Regions from separate parts of the Bradyrhizobium tunisiense genome, predicted to be linked through region 2. Evidence: riboswitches for the same ligand, from Rfam matches in the RefSeq annotation. Region 2 holds a riboswitch; the other holds the start of a gene.
What was found. Region 2 has a riboswitch for S-adenosylmethionine ahead of ACFDR6_RS04000 (O-succinylhomoserine sulfhydrylase). Riboswitches for the same ligand answer to the same signal wherever they lie in the genome.

Region 1: it holds a riboswitch for S-adenosylmethionine, as region 2 does, so the genes downstream of both, metX (homoserine O-acetyltransferase MetX) here and ACFDR6_RS04000 (O-succinylhomoserine sulfhydrylase) in region 2, are expected to answer to the same signal.

The regions. Positions count from the first base shown of each region.
Region 1 covers NZ_JBHLEV010000003.1:438,033-446,762, forward strand. Annotated here, with positions in the region: gene ACFDR6_RS15335 (DUF2125 domain-containing protein) at 1-330, shown strand, start outside; gene ACFDR6_RS15340 (prephenate/arogenate dehydrogenase family protein) at 386-1,321, opposite strand; gene hisC (histidinol-phosphate transaminase) at 1,318-2,415, opposite strand; gene ACFDR6_RS15350 (chorismate mutase) at 2,452-3,300, opposite strand; SAM riboswitch at 3,459-3,538, shown strand; gene metX (homoserine O-acetyltransferase MetX) at 3,629-4,825, shown strand; gene metW (methionine biosynthesis protein MetW) at 4,827-5,489, shown strand; gene ACFDR6_RS15365 (alpha/beta fold hydrolase) at 5,599-6,462, opposite strand; gene ACFDR6_RS15375 (TIGR02594 family protein) at 6,663-7,439, shown strand; gene ACFDR6_RS15380 (MOSC domain-containing protein) at 7,521-8,324, opposite strand; gene clpB (ATP-dependent chaperone ClpB) at 8,562-8,730, shown strand, end outside.
Region 2 covers NZ_JBHLEV010000001.1:827,133-835,862, reverse strand. Annotated here, with positions in the region: gene ACFDR6_RS04010 (SGNH/GDSL hydrolase family protein) at 1-632, shown strand, start outside; gene ACFDR6_RS04005 (SGNH/GDSL hydrolase family protein) at 645-1,637, shown strand; gene ACFDR6_RS04000 (O-succinylhomoserine sulfhydrylase) at 1,688-2,875, opposite strand; SAM riboswitch at 2,950-3,029, opposite strand; gene ACFDR6_RS03995 (2'-deoxycytidine 5'-triphosphate deaminase) at 3,110-4,246, shown strand; gene ACFDR6_RS03990 (PAS domain S-box protein) at 4,411-4,827, shown strand; gene ACFDR6_RS03985 (hypothetical protein) at 4,932-5,984, shown strand; gene ACFDR6_RS03980 (MATE family efflux transporter) at 6,149-7,594, shown strand; gene ACFDR6_RS03975 (hypothetical protein) at 7,591-8,046, opposite strand; gene ACFDR6_RS03970 (SRPBCC family protein) at 8,160-8,561, opposite strand; gene ACFDR6_RS03965 (VOC family protein) at 8,703-8,730, opposite strand, start outside.

The sequences.
Region 1 (8,730 bases), on a different contig from region 2:
ACGGTGACGGGCCTCGAGCGGGTGATCCCGGCGCTCGGCATCGAGAAGATGCTGGAGGAGGGCGTGCCGCAGGCAACGCTCGATCGCGTTGCGCCCGGCGTGAAGTCGCAGGACCTCAACAATCTCTTCGGCGCGCTCGACCGGGCCGTGCCTGGCCTCGGCAAGGTGATCAAGCAGAACGCCAATGCCGGCGTCGCCGCGGGTATCAACTCGATCGGCACCGAGAGCACGCTGGAAGGCAAGAAGGCGCGCAGCTTCCCGCTGAAATTCGTCGACGGCGCCGTGCTGCTCGGCCCGGTCAAGGTCGGCCAGATCCCGCCGCTGTATTGATTGATTTTGTCGTCATTCCGGGTTCGCCCTGCGGACACCCCGGAATGACGGAGGGTTACGGCTTCTTCAGCGCCCCATGCTGCCGCCCAAAGTCCGGCGCGGCCGAATCCTGACCGATCTCGACGATGCCGCGGCGGATGGCGCGGGTGCGGGTGAAGTGGTCGAACAGCGCTTCGCCGTCGCCGCGGCGGATTGCGCGGGTGAGCTTTGCGAGGTCCTCGGTGAAGGTGCCGAGCATCTCCAGCACGGCTTCCTTGTTGGCGAGGAAGACGTCACGCCACATCGTCGGGTCGGAGGCAGCGATGCGGGTGAAGTCGCGAAAACCGCCGGCGGAGAACTTGATGACCTCGGATTCCGTCACCTGCGCCAGCTCGTCGGCGGTGCCGACGATGGTGTAGGCGATCAGATGCGGCAGATGGCTGGTGATCGCGAGCACGAGATCGTGATGATCCGGCGTCATGATCTCGACCTTGGCGCCCATCGCCGCCCAGAACGCGCGCAGGCGATCGGTGGCCGCGGCATCGACGCCTTCGGGCGGGGTGAGGATGCACCAGCGGTTGATGAAGAGCTCGGCGAAACCCGAATCCGGCCCCGAATGCTCGGTCCCGGCCACGGGGTGCGCCGGCACGAAATGAACGGTCTTCGGCAGATGCGGCGCCATGTCCCTGACGATGGCGCCCTTGACCGAGCCGACGTCGGAGACAATAGCCCCGGGCTTCAGGTGCGCGGCGATCTCCTGGGCCACAGGTCCGCAGGCCCCGACGGGAATGCAGAGGATGACGAGATCGGCATCCTTCACCGCTTCCGCATTCGTTGCCACGACCTGGTCGACGATGCCGAGCTCGAGCACACGCGCGCGCGTCTTCTCCGAGCGCGCGGTGGTGACGATCTCGCCGGCCAGGCCCTGAAGCTTCGCAGCGCGCGCGATCGAGCCGCCGATCAGGCCGAAACCGATCAGCGCGACACGCTGGAAGTGCGGATCTGCGCTCATTTGCCGGCCACGAAGTCGCGCAAGGCATCGACCACGAGACGGTTGGCTTCCTCGGTGCCGATGGTCATGCGCAGCGAATGCGGCAGGCCGTAGTTCTTCAAGCCGCGCAGCACGAGGCCCCGCTTGGTGAGGAAGGCGTCGGCGTCGTCGGCCGTCTTGCCCTTGTCGGTCGGGAAGTGGATCAGCACGAAATTGGCGACGCTCGGCGTCACCTTCAGCCCGAGCTTGCCGATCTCCTCGGTGAGCCAATTGCGCCAGGTCTCGGTGAACTGCTTCGACATCGCCTGGTGCGCTGTGTCCTCGATCGCGGCGACCGCGGCATACATCGCCGGCGTCGACACGTTGAACGGGCCGCGGATGCGGTTGACCGCGTCGATGATGTGCTCGGGGCCGAACATCCAGCCGATGCGCAGCGCGGCGAGGCCGTGGATCTTCGAGAACGTGTGCGTCACCACCGTGTTCTCGGTGGTGGCGACGAGCTCGATTCCCATTTCGTAATCGTTGCGGGAGACGTAGTCGCAATAGGCGGCATCGAGCACCAGCAGCACGTGCGAGGGGAGGCCGGCACGCAGCCGCTTGACCTCGTCGAACGGCACATAGGTCCCGGTCGGATTGTTGGGGTTTGCAAGCCAGACCAGCTTTGTCTTCGGCGTCACGGCTTTCAGGATGGCGTCGACGTCGCAGGTGAGGTTGGTCTCCTGCGCGACCACGTTCTTGGCGCCGACCGCCATGGTCGCGATCGGGTAGACCAGGAAGCCGTGCGTGGTCGAGATCGCCTCGTCGCCGTGGCTGAGATAGGTGTGGGCGAGCAAATTGAGGATCTCGTCCGAGCCGGCGCCGCAGATGATGCGGTTGGGATCGAGCCCGAAGGAGCGGCCGATCGCCTCGCGCAGTACGCGCGAAGTGCCTTCCGGATAATCCTCCAGATGGTCCGCTACGCGCTTGAACGCCTCGATCGCCTTGGGCGAGGGCCCGAACGGCGTCTCGTTGGCGGAGAGCTTGAACACCTTGCGGCCCGGCTCGGCGACCGGACTCTTGCCGGGCGTGTAGGGCGCGATATCGAGAATGCCGGGATTCGGCACGGGGCGGGACATCTTCAACTCCGAAAATGGCGGGGCGCGGCGCGCGGTTTACGATTTCGCCCCGGTCGGGGGCACCGTATAGCGCGTTGCGTGGCTGCCGACGAGGGCCGTGGAACGCACCGAGGCCCCCGCCTCGATCAGGGCAGCCCTGATTTTGTCGATGCTGGTCGCACCCGTGACCGAGACCAGCAATGCCGCGCCGTCGAAGGCGGTATCGGGCACCGCCACGATCTCGGCGAGCGGCGACAGGGCGCGCGCGACCTCGGCGTTCCACCCCGAGACGCGCACGCTGAAGGTCTCGACCTCCGTCACCAGGGCGCTATCGGCGACGCGCGAGATCGCGAACACCGGCAGGGCTGCAGGATGGTCGGCACGCTCGATGAAGGGCATCCGCGCGATGATCTTCGGCGCGCCGTCCGCTTCCAGCTCCAGCCACCACGGCGTGCGGCTGGACGTGGCCGAGACCAGCGCCAAATCGCCCTTGGACTTCGCCACCGCTTCGACCGCGGCCTGCGCGCTGAAATGCGCGACGTAGGGCACGGTGAATCCGAAATTGAAGCGCACGGAATCGCGCATCGCAGGCTCGCTCACCGAGACGTCGGCATGCACCGAGAACGGCGCCTGCACATAAGTGAAGGTCGAGATGATGACGCGCCAGATGCTCTCGACCGTGTCGAGCGGAAGGATGCCGCGATGACGCTGCACGAGCTCGCGCATCATGGCGGCCTCGCGCGCCGGACGGAACGCCGAGCCCACCTCCTGGGTCTGCTTCACCTGGATCAGGCGGTCGATGATGTCGCCGCGCTGCATCAGCAGGCGATGCATGCCCTCGTCGATCGCGTCGATCTCCTTGCGAAGTTCCTGCAGCGATGGTGGCGCGGGCGGACGTTGGGACATGGCTTGGACTGTCGATCGTTCCGATGGGGGATATCCTGATTAGGCAGTCGGGGCGGCGAAAGCAAAGAGAAATGACGTCCTTTTTGGCCCGCGCGACGGAGACCAATCAGCCCGATCCGGTCCGCGACTTGACGAAAACCGCCCAAGACGGTAGCGTTTGCCCGTTCCGTGGTCATTTGAGCCGGCCGGCTTGCAGCCACGTTAAAAAACTCGCTAAACAGGCCGGGGACGCTTTCGATCCCGGCCGAACCTATCGTTCAGGCCGGGTTTTTCATGGCCTGATGCAAGTGGCGATCGAGGTTCGATCGCAAACGAGGTCGATGGTCAGATGGGTGGCGTCAAGTCGATACCGAGTCCTGCGATCAGCGCCGACGAGCGGTCGCACGAGGTGGATCATCCGAGCTCGCAGGTCGCGCATTTCGGCACCGAGCAGCCGCTGCGGCTCGATTGCGGCGTAGATCTCACCCCGTTCCAGATCGCCTACCAGACCTATGGCGAGCTCAACGCCGATCGCTCCAATGCCATTCTGATCTGCCATGCGCTGACCGGCGATCAGCATGTCGCCAACGTGCATCCCGTCACCGGCAAGCCCGGCTGGTGGGAGACGCTGGTCGGTCCCGGCCGCCCCATCGATCCCAAGCATTACTTCATCATCTGCTCCAACGTGATCGGCGGCTGCATGGGCTCGACCGGGCCCGCGTCGATCAATCCTGCAACCGGCAAGGTCTGGGGCCTGGATTTCCCTGTCATCACCATCCCCGACATGGTGCGCGCGCAGGCCATGCTGATCGACCGGCTCGGCATCGACGCGCTGTTCGCGGTCGTCGGCGGCTCGATGGGGGGCATGCAGGTGCTGCAATGGACCGCCGCTTATCCTGCCCGTGTGTTCTCCGCGCTGGCGATCGCCTGCGCGACGCGGCACTCGGCGCAGAACATCGCCTTCCACGAGCTCGGGCGCCAGGCGGTGATGGCCGATCCCGACTGGCACGGCGGCGGCTATGCCGATCACGGCATCCACCCGCATCGCGGGCTCGCGGTGGCGCGCATGGCGGCGCACATCACCTATCTCTCGGATGCAGCGCTGCATCGCAAGTTCGGCCGGCGCATGCAGGACCGCGAGCTGCCGACCTTCTCGTTCGATGCCGACTTCCAGGTCGAGTCCTATCTGCGCTACCAGGGCTCCTCCTTCGTCGAGCGGTTCGATGCCAATTCCTACCTCTATCTGACGCGCGCGATGGATTATTTCGACATCGCCGCCGACCATGGCGGCGTGCTGGCGAAGGCGTTCGCCGATATCAAGACCCGCTTCTGCGTCGTCTCCTTCACCAGCGACTGGCTGTTTCCGACCTCGGAATCGCGCGCGCTGGTGCACGCGCTGAACGCCTCGAGCGCGCGGGTGTCGTTCGCCGAGATCGAGACCGATCGCGGGCATGACGCCTTCCTGCTCGACGTTCCCGAATTCTTCGACATCTCCCGCGCCTTCCTGCAATCGGCAGGCAAGGCCCGCGGACTGAAGGGTAGCTAGCATGTCGGTGCAGGAGGTCTTGCCGCTCGGCGGCGTTGCGACCGGGCAGTCCGGTGATTTTCGCGCGGATCATCGGCTGGTCGCCGAGATGGTCAAGCCGGGCTCGAAGGTGCTCGACGTCGGCTGCGGCGAGGGCGATCTTCTTCAATTGCTGGAGACCCGCGGCATCGACGGCCGCGGCATCGAGCTGTCGCGCGAGGGCGTCAACCGCTGCGTGGCCAAGGGTCTTGCTGTGGTGCAGGGCGATGCCGACACCGACCTCGTCAATTATCCGGATGACGCCTTCGACTACGTGATCCTGTCGCAGACGCTGCAGGCGACGCGGCAGCCGCGTGTCGTGCTGGAGAACCTGCTGCGCATCGGCCGCCGCGCCATCGTCTCGTTCCCGAATTTCGGCTTCTGGAAGATGCGGCTCCAGCTCCTGGTCGGCGGTCACATGCCGCGCACCGAGAACCTGCCGGCGACCTGGTACGACACCGCCAACATCCACTTCTGCACCATCAAGGATTTCGTGCAGCTCTGCGACGAGATCAACGTCAAGATGGAGCGTTCGGTGGCGCTCGATCTCTACGGCCGCCCGGTGCCGCTGAACCTGCCCTGGTGGGTGTGGAACATGTTCGGCGAGCAGGGCGTGTTTCTGCTGAGCCGCGGCGGCGGGAAGTAGTCTTGCCGTCATTCCGGGGCGGCACGACGTGCCGAACTACGGTGCGCAATTGCGCACCTGGGAATCTCGAGGTTCCGGGTTCGCTCTCCGAGCGCCCCCGGAATGACAGCTAGTGCGGAGCCAGCGACCTCGGATCGCGCGCCGGCCATCTTCCTGCTTCCACCAGCGTCACGAAGCGTTCCACGCTTTCGTTGAACAGCGCGGGCTCTTCGAGATTGAGCACGTGGCCTGACTTCGGAAACATCGCCAGCCCCGCCGCTGGCAGATGCTTCTTCAGGAACAGGCTCGGCCCAACGCATAGATCGTCCTCGTCGCCGCAGATGATCAGCGCCGGCGTCGTCGCCTTCTTGATCGCATCCGCCATCGTGTAGATCGAGGGACGGCAGCCCTGGAAGCCGCGCATCGTGCGCGCCGATCCCTTCGCGTCATGCCGCGCCAGCGCGGCGTAGAAATCGGCGTGTCCGCGCGGATCCTTCACCAGGAAGGGAATCCGGCTCGGCGCTTCGCGCGTGACTTTTGCCACTTCCACTGATCCCAGCGTCTCGAACTGCTCGGCATTGGCGCGGCACTGCTGGCGCCAGGCGTCGAGGTTCTCGAGCTCCGAGCCGGAGCCGACGCCGGCCAGCGTCATCGACAATGCGCGCTGCGGCGCGTTCAATCCGATCTGGAGCGACGAGTAGGCGCCCATCGACAGGCCGACGAGATGCGCGCGCTCGATCCCGAGATGATCGAGCACCGCGAGCGCGTCGCTGTAGAAATGCGTGTAGCCGTAGACTTCGCCCTCGGGCACGTCCGAGGGCGTGTAGCCGCGCGCCGAATAGGTGATGCAGCGATGGCTGCGCGAGAAGTAGCGCATCTGCGGCTCCCAATTGGTGTAGTCGGCCGCGAATTCGTGCAGGAAGATGATCGGCGTGCCGCTGCCTGTTTCTTCGAAATAGAGACGGCACTTGTCCTCCGTGACGGCGTAAGGCATCGGGTTTTCTCTCTGAGGGTGTTGCGGCATTGGAATGCCGTGCTGCAGTTCACGCATGTGAGTTCTAACATCCGTTAACCTGCGCGCAAAATCTTCCAGAACGCGTCTTGATCTCGCCACATCAGGATTCTGATACGCAAAGCGGATGTCGGCCGCCGCACGGGCCGATCGGGAAGTGGGGTGTCAACGAAGGATGAAGAATGTTCGAGTTGTTTGCGTCTCGCCTGTCGCGTCGTGTTGTCGCGCTGGCGATCTTCCTCGCGGCGGTCGCCGCGTTCGTCTCTCCGGCCTCAGCGCGGCCGTATCATCGTCATAGCGCAGAGCGGCACGCTTACGTGCACCACGCCAGACATCATCATCACCGCCACCACGCACGCAGCTCGCGCTTCGAGCGCAGCGCGGCGCAGCTGCAGGCGAACGGGTTCGGCAACACCTTTGCCAGCTATGATCCGAACGCCAACAGCCCAGGCATTGCCATGAGCGGCAATGGTGAAACGATCATTAGACGCAGCGGTCGCATGGCCACGAGCGGTGTCCGTCGAATGGCCATGCGCGATGGCGATGGAATGGCCGCCAGCGCGAACGGCGGCATGGCCAGCAACGGCATGAGTGGCGGCGGCTTTGGCGGCGGATCGGGCCTCGTCTCGGAGGCGCGCCGCTATGTCGGCAGCAATCCGACCGGGCGCGGCAGTCTGTGGTGCGCGCGCTTCATGAACATGGTGCTGCAGAAGACCGGACATCAGGGCACGGGATCCGACATGGCGAGCTCGTTCGCGCGCTACGGCACCCGCGTCTCCGGTCCGCAGGTCGGCGCCATCGCGGTGATGTCGCGTGGCAGCCGTGGCGGCCATGTCGGGGTCATCACCGGCATCGACGCGCACGGCAATCCGATCATGATCTCCGGCAACAACGGCAACCGCGTCCGCGAGGCGCCGGTCTCGCGCGGGAAGATCTATGCGTATGTGATGCCGAATTGAGGTGAGGCGCGTAGGATGGGTTGGCTGGCGGGCGCGCGAAGCGCGGTCGCTGGCGTAACCCACGCTACGGCAACGTGGCTCTCACAGCAGCTTCGGTTCTTCCACCGCAACCGCGTCGCCCACACCGATCTCGCCGCCTTCGATCACCTCGGCATAGATGCCGCAGTCCATGTGGCCGAGCGTGCGCGAGAGCGTGGGCGGGATTTCGAGATCGCGCTTGCCCGTCTCGGGATCGACGTTGGTGGCGGGGCAGCGCACAATGCGCTTGACCACCTTCAGCCGGGCCTGCCCGATCGCAAGCGTCTGGCCGACGAGATCGAGCTCCGACCAGGCCGGCCAGCCCTTCACGTAGAGATTGGCGCGGAAGCGCAACGGATGCACGGCAACGCCGCCCAGCATGGCCTCGATGGCACGGACACTGTCGAGATTGATGATGGAGACGACCTTGCGGGCGACGTCGGAGAAGCTGTGGTCGCGGCCGGACAGAACCTTGGGCGGCCCCTTCAGCTCGGGCTGAAAATTCTCCGTGAAGTAGCGCTCGATTGCGGCACGTCCGGTTGCGGTCTCCAGGTCGCCGCTGGCGACGGTCTGGCCGTCTTTGCGGATCGTCAGCACATTGGTGGCGTCGTCGAAGCGGCTGTCGAGCTGTGCCAGCCGCTCATTGCGAGCGAGCATCAGAAACTGGATTTTCGGCTTCCATTCGGGCGCATCAGGGTCGAATCCGCTCGGGCCGTTTTCGATCGCGTAGCGGCGGTCCGCGGGTAGGGTCTGGCCGGCCCGCAAAGGGACCCGCGACAGGCGTTCGGGCGTCAGGCCCTTGATCGGGTAGCGGTAGAGGCCGGTGATCTCGGCGGTGTGGCTGGCGGACTTTGCGGTAGGGGTCATGCCGCTACTTAAGGGATTCGGCCGATCCGAGCCAACCCCGCCCACCAACGCACGAAATTGTGAAGTCGCCTCTTTCGCATCCGCAATCTGCTTCCCACATCTGCGTCAGGCCGGCGGCAACGTCGGCAAAATGCGACCGTTACCGGTTGAGAAACGTCAATGCGGTAATTGGAAACCCAATGAAGATGCCGTTTGGGGTGCCTTAGGGGCCCCGATGGCAGGCCGAGGGACAGAAAGATGAATATCGACAAATATACCGAACGCTCCAGGGGTTTCGTCCAGTCTGCGCAGTCGCTTGCGATGCGCGAGGGACACCAGCAGTTTTCCACCCTGCACGTGCTGAAGGTCCTGCTGGACGATAATGAGGGCCTCGCTTCCGGCCTGATCGACCGCGCCGGCGGCAATT
Region 2 (8,730 bases):
TTCCCAAGGTCGCCGATGCCATCAAGGCCGGCAAACCGCTCGACATCCTCGTCATCGGCAGCCGCTCGACCACGATTCCGTCTTCGGAGGGCAGCTCCTATCCGGCGCGCATGGAGGCGATGCTCAAGGAGAAGCTGCCGCCGTCCGAGGTGGTGCACGTCTCCGTAGAAATACAGAGCAAGAGAACCGCGGAGGAGGCCGCCTCCACCTTCGTTAAGCTGTTGGAAGCAAAAACGCCTACTTTGGTCATCTGGCAGACCGGGACCGTGGATGCCATCCGATCCATCGATCCCGACGAATTTCGCAGCGCCGTGACCGATGGAGTTGTTGCGTTGCAAAAGGCAGGGGCCGACGTCGTCTTGATGAATTTGCAGTACAGCCCGCGCACCGAAACGATGATCTCGGCGCAACCGTTTCTCGATAATATGCGCGTGGTGGCGCAGGAGCACGATATTCCCCTGTTCGATCGTTTCGCGATCATGCGGCAGTGGAATGATCAGGGTCAGTTCGACCTGTTCAGCCCGTCCCGCGGGCCCGAGCTGGCGAAACAGGTCCATGATTGCCTCGGCCGGGCGTTGGCACAGTTCGTGATTGACGCTGCCCATCTGGAGCCGGCCCAGCAGCAAAATTGAGGTCTAGCGTTAATGAGTTCTCTCCGCCCTTTTTGCCTGACGACATGGTTGGCCGCGCCTGTAGCCGCGATGCTGTTGTTGCTGGCGCCGGCCTCGCACTCGCATGCGCAGACGCAAACCGCGCAGGCGACATCCACCGCGCCGCAGACGGCTGATCCTGCTCCCGCTTCCCCCTCGCAGACCACTGTCGCCGCGACCTCGCCCGAGCAGCGCGGCGTCACCTCGCGCGCCGTCGACAAGGTCAAGCAGGTCGCCAAGTCCGCCGCCGACATTTTCAGCCGCGTACCCTGCCTGCCGCCGAAGGGCGGTGCGAAGGCGATGGGCACGCTGCCGCATGTCGCAGGCAAGCTCGCCGCGGGCCAGCCCGTGGTCATCGTCGCATTCGGCTCGTCCTCGACGCAGGGATTCGGGGCGAGTTCGCCGGAGTTCAACTATCCGAACCGTCTTGCCGCGCAGCTGCGCCGGCACTATCCGAGCGCCGACATCACCGTCGTCAATGCCGGCGTCGGCGGCGAGGACGCCCCCGAGATGATGAAGCGCCTGCAGACGCAGGTGATCGATACTCATCCGGATCTCGTGATCTGGCAGGTCGGCACCAACGCCGTACTGCGCAATCTCGATCCCGGCGAGACCGCCAAGCTGGTCGAGGACGGCATCAGCCGCATTCAGGCCGCCGGTGGCACCGACATCGTGCTGGTCGATCCGCAATATTCGCCGGCCGTCAACCAGCGCAAGGAGAGCGCCGGCAAGATGATCAAGCTGCTCGGCAATGTCGCCGAGCTCCGCAAGGTCGGCATCTTCCCCCGTTTCGAGGTGATGCGGGATTGGCACGAGAACCAGTCGATCCCGGTCGAGAGCTTTGTCATTGCCGACGGGCTGCACATGAACGATTGGGGCTATGCCTGCTTCGCCCAATTGCTCGCCGACGACATCATCCGCTCCGTCGGCCAGATCAAGCTGGGGGTGAACGTGCCGGCGGACGTGCGGACGTATCGGCCGATGTGAGGCGGTGCTGTAAGGTGGGTTACGCTGCGCTAACCCACCCTACGAAGCCCTTACGCCTTCTCCAGCGCGGCGGTCAGATCCTCGATCAGATCGTCTGCATGCTCAAGCCCTGCGGAGAAGCGGATGAAGCCTTCGCCGATGCCGAGGGCGGCGCGGTCTTCCGGCTTCAGGCGCTGATGCGTCGTGGTCGCCGGATGCGTGACCAGGCTCTTGGCGTCCCCGAGATTGTTCGAGATTCGCGCGAGCTTGAGCTCGTTGAGCACGCGGAACGCAGCCGCTTTGCCGCCCTTGACCTCGAAGCCGACCAGCGTCGAGCCGCCGCGCATCTGCTTTTTCACCAGCGCCGCTTGCGGATGATCGGCGCGGCCGGGATAGACCAGCCGTGCGATCTTCGGATGGCTCGCCAGCACCTCGGCGATGCGCGCCGCGGTATCGGTCTGCGCGCGCACGCGCACGCTGAGCGTCTCCAGGCCCTTGAGCAGAACCCAGGCGTTGAACGGCGAGATCGACGGGCCGGTCTGGCGCATGAAATTGTGGATGTGCTCGGCGATGAAGGCTTCGGAGGACAGGATGATGCCGCCGAGGCAGCGGCCCTGGCCGTCGATATGCTTGGTCGCGGAATAGACCACGACGTCGGCGCCCAGCGCGAGCGGGCTCTGCCAGATCGGGGTTGCGAACACGTTGTCGACGACGAGCCGCGCGCCGCCCTTGTGCGCGATCTCGGCGATGCCGGGAATGTCGAGCACGTCGAGCGTCGGGTTGGTCGGGCTCTCCAGGAAGAACGTCTTGGTATTCGGCCGCACCGCGCGCTGCCACTGGTCGAGATCGAGGCCGTCGACCAGCGTGGTCTCGATGCCGTAGCGCGGCAGCAGGTCCTGAATGACATAGAGGCAGGAGCCGAACAGCGCGCGGGAAGCCACGACATGATCGCCGGCCTTGAGCGGCGCCAGGATCGCGGTCGTCACCGCGGCCATGCCAGTTGCCGCCGAGCGGGCGGCTTCGGCGCCCTCGAGCTCGATCATGCGGCGCTCGAACATCGCGATGGTGGGATTGGAATAGCGCGAATAGATGAAGCCCGGATCCTCGCCCTTGAACCGCGCCTCGCATTCCTCGGCGCTGTTGTAGACGTAGCCTTGCGTCAGGAACAGCGACTCCGACGTCTCCCCATATTGCGAGCGCAGGGTGCCGGAATGGACCAGGCGGGTTTCGGGACGGTAAGCAGCAGGCGACTTCGACATAGGACCCTCCGACGTGACCGCTTCGTCGAAAACGGTCACAAAAAAACCGGCCTGGATATCTCCACGGGCCGGGATCACAGAGGTCCCCGGCCTGTTTAGCGACTTATTTAACGTGGCTGCAAGCCGGCCGGCTCAAATCACCACGGGATAAGTGATGCTCATATTCCGCAATGCCCTTTCCGTCAAGGCGTCCATCGGATAGCCGTAAAAGGCTTGTATTTCCCGCATGTCCGGATGCATTTGACCCCTGATGAGGATCCCCGGTTGACGTTTACGGTCGCGCCCGACGCCAATGGTATCCTGCCCGACCGCATGATCGCGGCGATGGCGGACGCGGGCCTCATCCTGCCCGCCTACGACTTCGTCGAGAGCCAGATCCAGCCGGCGAGCCTCGACCTGCGCCTCGGCGACATCGCCTACCGCGTCCGCGCCAGCTTCCTGCCGGGTCCCGGCGCCACGGTGGCCGAGCGCATCGACGAATTGAAGCTGCACGAGTTCAGCCTCGCCGACGGCGCGGTGCTGGAGACCAATTGCGTCTACATCGTGCCGCTCCTGGAAAGCCTCGCGCTGCCGCCGGAGATCGTCGCGGCCGCGAACCCGAAAAGCTCCACCGGCCGGCTCGACGTCTTCACCCGCGTCATCGCCGACGGCACCCGCCGCTTCGACATGATCGGCGCCGGCTATCACGGCCCGCTCTATGCCGAGATCAGCCCGAAGACGTTTCCGGTGCTGGTCAGCGAGGGCTCGCGCCTCAGCCAGGTGCGCTTCCGCACCGGTGACGCCATCCTCAATGCCGACGAGCTCGATGGCCTGCATGCCGCCGAGCGCCTCGTCGACATCGACGATGCCGATCTCTCCGGCGGCGTCGCCGTCTCCGTCGATCTGTCCGGCGAGAAAGGCAGCGGCTTCGTCGGTTATCGCGCCAAGCGCCACACCGGCGTCGTCGACGTCGATCGTCGCTCCGGCTACGCGGTCGAGGATTTCTGGGAGCCGATCTCGGCACGTCCCGACGGCAGCCTGATCCTCGATCCCGGCGAGTTCTACATCCTGGCCTCGAAGGAAGCCGTGCAGGTGCCGCCCGACTACGCCGCGGAGATGGTGCCGTTCGATCCGCTGGTCGGCGAATTCCGCGTGCACTATGCCGGATTCTTCGATCCCGGCTTCGGCTATGCCGGTGCCGGCGGGCTCGGATCGCGAGCCGTGCTGGAGGTGCGCTCGCGCGAAGTGCCGTTCATCCTGGAGCATGGCCAGATCGTCGGCCGCCTGGTCTACGAGAGGATGCTGGCGCGTCCAGACGCGATGTACGGCCAGCGCATCGGTTCCAACTACCAGGCTCAGGGCCTCAAACTATCGAAGCATTTCCGGGTGTAGCTCCGCGCTCTACTGTCATGCCCCGGCTTGACCGGGGCATCCAGTATGCCGCGGCCTGTCGGTTCGACGATGATCGCCTCTGGAATACTGGATCACCCCATCAAGTCGGGCGATGACACCGGTGTGTCAGGATACGAGGCGAAATCAGGCTACGAGGTGCCGACATGAGCAATCAATCCGAGCTCGACGCCAAGATCGCCGAAGACGTCGCGGATGCGCTGATCTATTCGGATCGCGACGGCACGATCATGCGGTGGAACCGCGCGGCAACGGCCCTGTTCGGCTTCTCCGCCGCGGAAGCGCTCGGCCAGAATCTCGATCTGATCATTCCCGAACATCTCCGCGCGGCGCACTGGAAGGGCTTCGAGGCCGCGCTCGCCAGCGGCGCGATGAAGCTTGCGGGCAGGCCGACGCTGACCCGCGCGCAACACAAGAGCGGACGCAAGCTCTACATCGAGATGACTTTCGCGCTGGTGCGCGATTCCGGCGGCAATGTGCTCGGATCCGTGGCGATGGCGCGCGACGTCACCGAACGGGTCGAGCGCGAGCGCGCGGCCAAGACGCCGCCGCAAACTTCGTGATGCGGAATTGGCTGGCGGTCACGCAGGGCGCTCTGCTTGGGCGTCATGTTGCTTGCCTGAAGGCCCAGTGACACACTCGATCAAAACAACGATCGGGAGTGAACATGACCGCCGCATCGGACCCCGCGCAGGAAGCTCAATGGAAGCGCTGGCGCGCGGTCGCCGACCTCTACCACGCCTACTTCACCGGGCTCATCCTCACCGTCGTCACGCGGCGCGGCACGGCCGATGCGGCGGAGTTCGTCTTCCGCGTGTTTCGCCGCCAGCAGCAGGAGCGCTTCCTGCCGGGCCTGCAAAAGCTCGGCATCGATCATCTGCCGCCGGCGGTGGCGGCTGCGCAATATCACTACCTCTCCAACTGGATCGGCGGCGTGCATGTCGAGTACATGCACGAGAGCGATACCAAGGCCTGGATCCGCTATCCGCCGCCGCGCTGGATCTGGAAGGGCACGGCGATCTGCGGCGTGCCCGGCGAGGTCTCCCGCGCGATGCTGCGCGGCTGGCACGCCAACAATGGCGCAGCCCTCGGTGACCTCCGTCTCGGCTTCGTCTGCACCAAGCAGAGTGTCGACGGCCAGGACGGACTGGAAGGTTACTACCATCAATACGATCATCCGCTCGAGCTCGATCAGCGGCTCGTGTTCGCACGCCACCTCGAAGCGCCGCTGTTCGATGCGAAAGCCGCGCCGGCTTTGCCGGTGGCAAGCTGGCCGAAACCGCGCCTGGAGAAGGCCTATCGCAACTACGCGATGGAATATGTGCGCACCGCCGCGCCCGTGATGGTCCAGCTGTTCGGCCCGGAAGACGCCGGCTACCTGCTGCACCTCACCGGCAAGCTGATCGGCATGCAGTATTTCGACGACGTCGCCGCCGCGCTGGCGATGGACCGCGGCGGCGCGAGCACGTTCGCCTCGTTCCTGGGCGCGCTGTTTGCAGCGCAGGACGACGCTGTCGAGACGACGCGATCCGAAAACGTGTTCGAACTCCGCCAGCAGAGCTGGAAGCTGATGGATGACGTCGCCGACTATCATCCCGCTTGCGCCAGGGTGCTGGCGGGATTGTTCGAAGGCCTGGCTGCGGGTTGCGGGCGGCATATCGCGGTGCATCTGCGCCCCGCCGCCGGCGGTCGTCCGCCGCTGGTCTGGACGATCGAATAGCTTCACCCATCGGAATGCGCTGCCGCAGGGCACGCCTGCATCTGGCGCAGGAGGAATTGCTCCGCGCCGTGCTAACAAGCCTCCGCCGCGCCTGCGCGCGAACAAATTGATTGTCACACCTACGCATTGCCGCGCCGCGAAGAGCGCTCATGCCCGGAGAGGATATGTCCGACATCGCCGAGATCCCGGTCGATGAGCAAGAGCGTCCGCTGCCGCCGCCTCCGGAGCCGGTGCGAAGCGCGCTGACGGACGGGCCGATCCTGCGCACGCTGCTCGGCCTCGCCTGGCCCAACGTCATCGCGCTGTCGGCCGGCACCTGTACGGTGATCGCGGAGACCTCCTATATCGGACGGCTCGGCGTCGAGGCGCTGGCGGCGATGGCGCTGGTGTTCCCGGCCATCATCCTGACCATGACGATGTCGGGCGGCGCCATGGGCGGCGCGGTGGCTTCCGCCATTGCGCGCGCGCTCGGCGCCGGCGATCGCGAGCGCGCCGGCACGCTCGCGATGCATGCGCTGCTGATTGGCATCGGCTTCGGCCTCGTCTTCATGCTGGGGATGCTGATCTTCGGGCCGACAGTGCTGGAAATGCTCGGCGGCCGCGGCGATGTGCTGATGCATGCGGTCGCCTATACGCAGGTGTTTTTCGGCGGCGCCGTGCTGCCCTGGCTGCTCAACACCATGGCCGGCGTATTGCGCGGCACGGGCAACATGAAGCTGCCGTCGTTCCTCATCCTCAACTCCGCGGCATGGCAGATCGTGCTCGGCGGCACGCTCGGTCTCGGCATCGGACCGGTGCCGCAGTTCGGCATGCGCGGCGTCGCGGCCGGCGCGCTGATCGCCTATTGCATGAGCATCGGCATCATGGGCTGGTACCTGTTCTCGGGTCGTGCGCGTGTCACCTTGAGGCTGCGCGGCCTGCGGATCCAATGGGCGATGTTTTTCGACATTCTCAAGGTCGGCGCCATCGCCTGCTTCTCGCCGCTGCAATCGGTGCTGACGATCTCGATCTTCACCCACATGCTGGCCCAGTTCGGCACCGCGATCCTCGCCGGCTACGGCATCGGCGCGCGGCTCGAATTCCTGCTCACCTCGATTGCGTTCTCGTTCGGCATCGCCTGCGTGCCGATGGTCGGGATGGCGATCGGCGCAGGCAACGTCGCGCGGGCGCGGCGGGTCGCGTGGATCGCCAGTGCTGCCGCCTTCGTGGCCGTCGGCGCGCCGGCGTGCGTCGTTGCGCTGTTTCCCGATCTTTGGATCAACATCTTCACCGACAGCGAGGCCGTGCGCGCGGCGAGCCATCAATATCTCTCGACGGTCGGGCCGTTCTACGCGTTTTTCGGCCTCGCCACGACGATGTATTTCTCATCGCAAGGCGCAGCCAAGGTGATCGGGCCGGTGCTGGCGCAGACGGCACGGTTGATCTACATCGCGGCGGTCGGCTGGTGGCTGTCGACGCACGAGGCCACCGCGCAGAGTTTTTTCTGGCTGGCTGCGAGCTCGATGGTCGTGCTCGGCCTGCTCTCGTCCTCCAGCGTCTTGCTGACGCGCTGGGAGCCGCGCGCGAGCAAGGGCGCGATCAGGCCGGCTCTCTCGGCTGTTCCCGACTAGCGATGCCTGTGGCGGCGATGGCCGCCGCCGCCGACATTGGCGAGCCGCATCAATTGCGGGATCATCGCCATCATGTCGCCGCCGCCGGTGCCACCGAGCATGCCCATGATGTCGCCGCCGCCCATGCCACTGAATCCGGTCGGCATATAGCCGCCTCCGCCCATCGGCGTTGCGCCGCCGTAATTGGGCGCGCCGAAGCCGCCGCCCATCATGCCGCCGCCATTCTCCATCATGCGACTCATCATCGGGCCCATGGTCTGCATCATCATGGCGAAACGGCGCTTGCCCATCTTCGCCTTCATCATCTCCAGCATCGGGGCCATCTGGGTCATCATGTCCTCGCCACCGGCGCCGCCGCCGCCGAGGAACTGCGCCTTCGCCGGCGAGCTCGCGACGGAAAACAGCAGCAGCACGGCGGCCGCCTGGCAGATCACCTTGTCCGCACCTCTCATGGCATGCTCCTCGCGTGCGGAGCGCCGCCGAGAAAGCGGAGCCAACCGGACGCACGCGGGCATGATTGCGGACGGCGAGGGCGGAGCTCTGTGAAAAAACTCACACAGCCTGATCAGGTCGCGACCGGTGGAAAGGCTCTGTGCAAGGCCATCACGGCCTCCCTGGTCTGGCCTTCGACGTAAGCCGCGAGATCGTTCGGCAGCATGTCGATGGTCCAGAGCATCCGGCTCTTGTCGTCGCCCTCGGCAATCACCTGCACCGAGGCGCTGTAGTGCTTGAGCCGCTCGTTGCTGATGGCATAGACGAGACGCCGTCGCGCATCGTTGCAATCGACCAGCACTTCGCGGGCCACCGCGCCGTTGGCGAAGGTGACGATGCGTGCATCGCCGTCGAGCGTGCAGGCGGTGACGAAGCCCGGCACCAGCCGTTCATGCAGCGCACCGAAGTCGCGCACCGCATCCCAGACGGCGTGCGCCGGGGCGGGGAGGGGGATGTCGTTGTGGATGGAGGCCATGGGAGTCTCCTCAAATGCAGTCGTGTAGGGTGGGCAAAGGCGCATAGCGCCGTGCCCACGTTCCGTGGGCCATTGTCACGAGCAGGTGGTGGGCACGCTTCCGCTTTGCCCACCCTACGAGATCTCGCGAGCGGCTGACGTTCACACGCAAACCGCCTCGACATTGTTG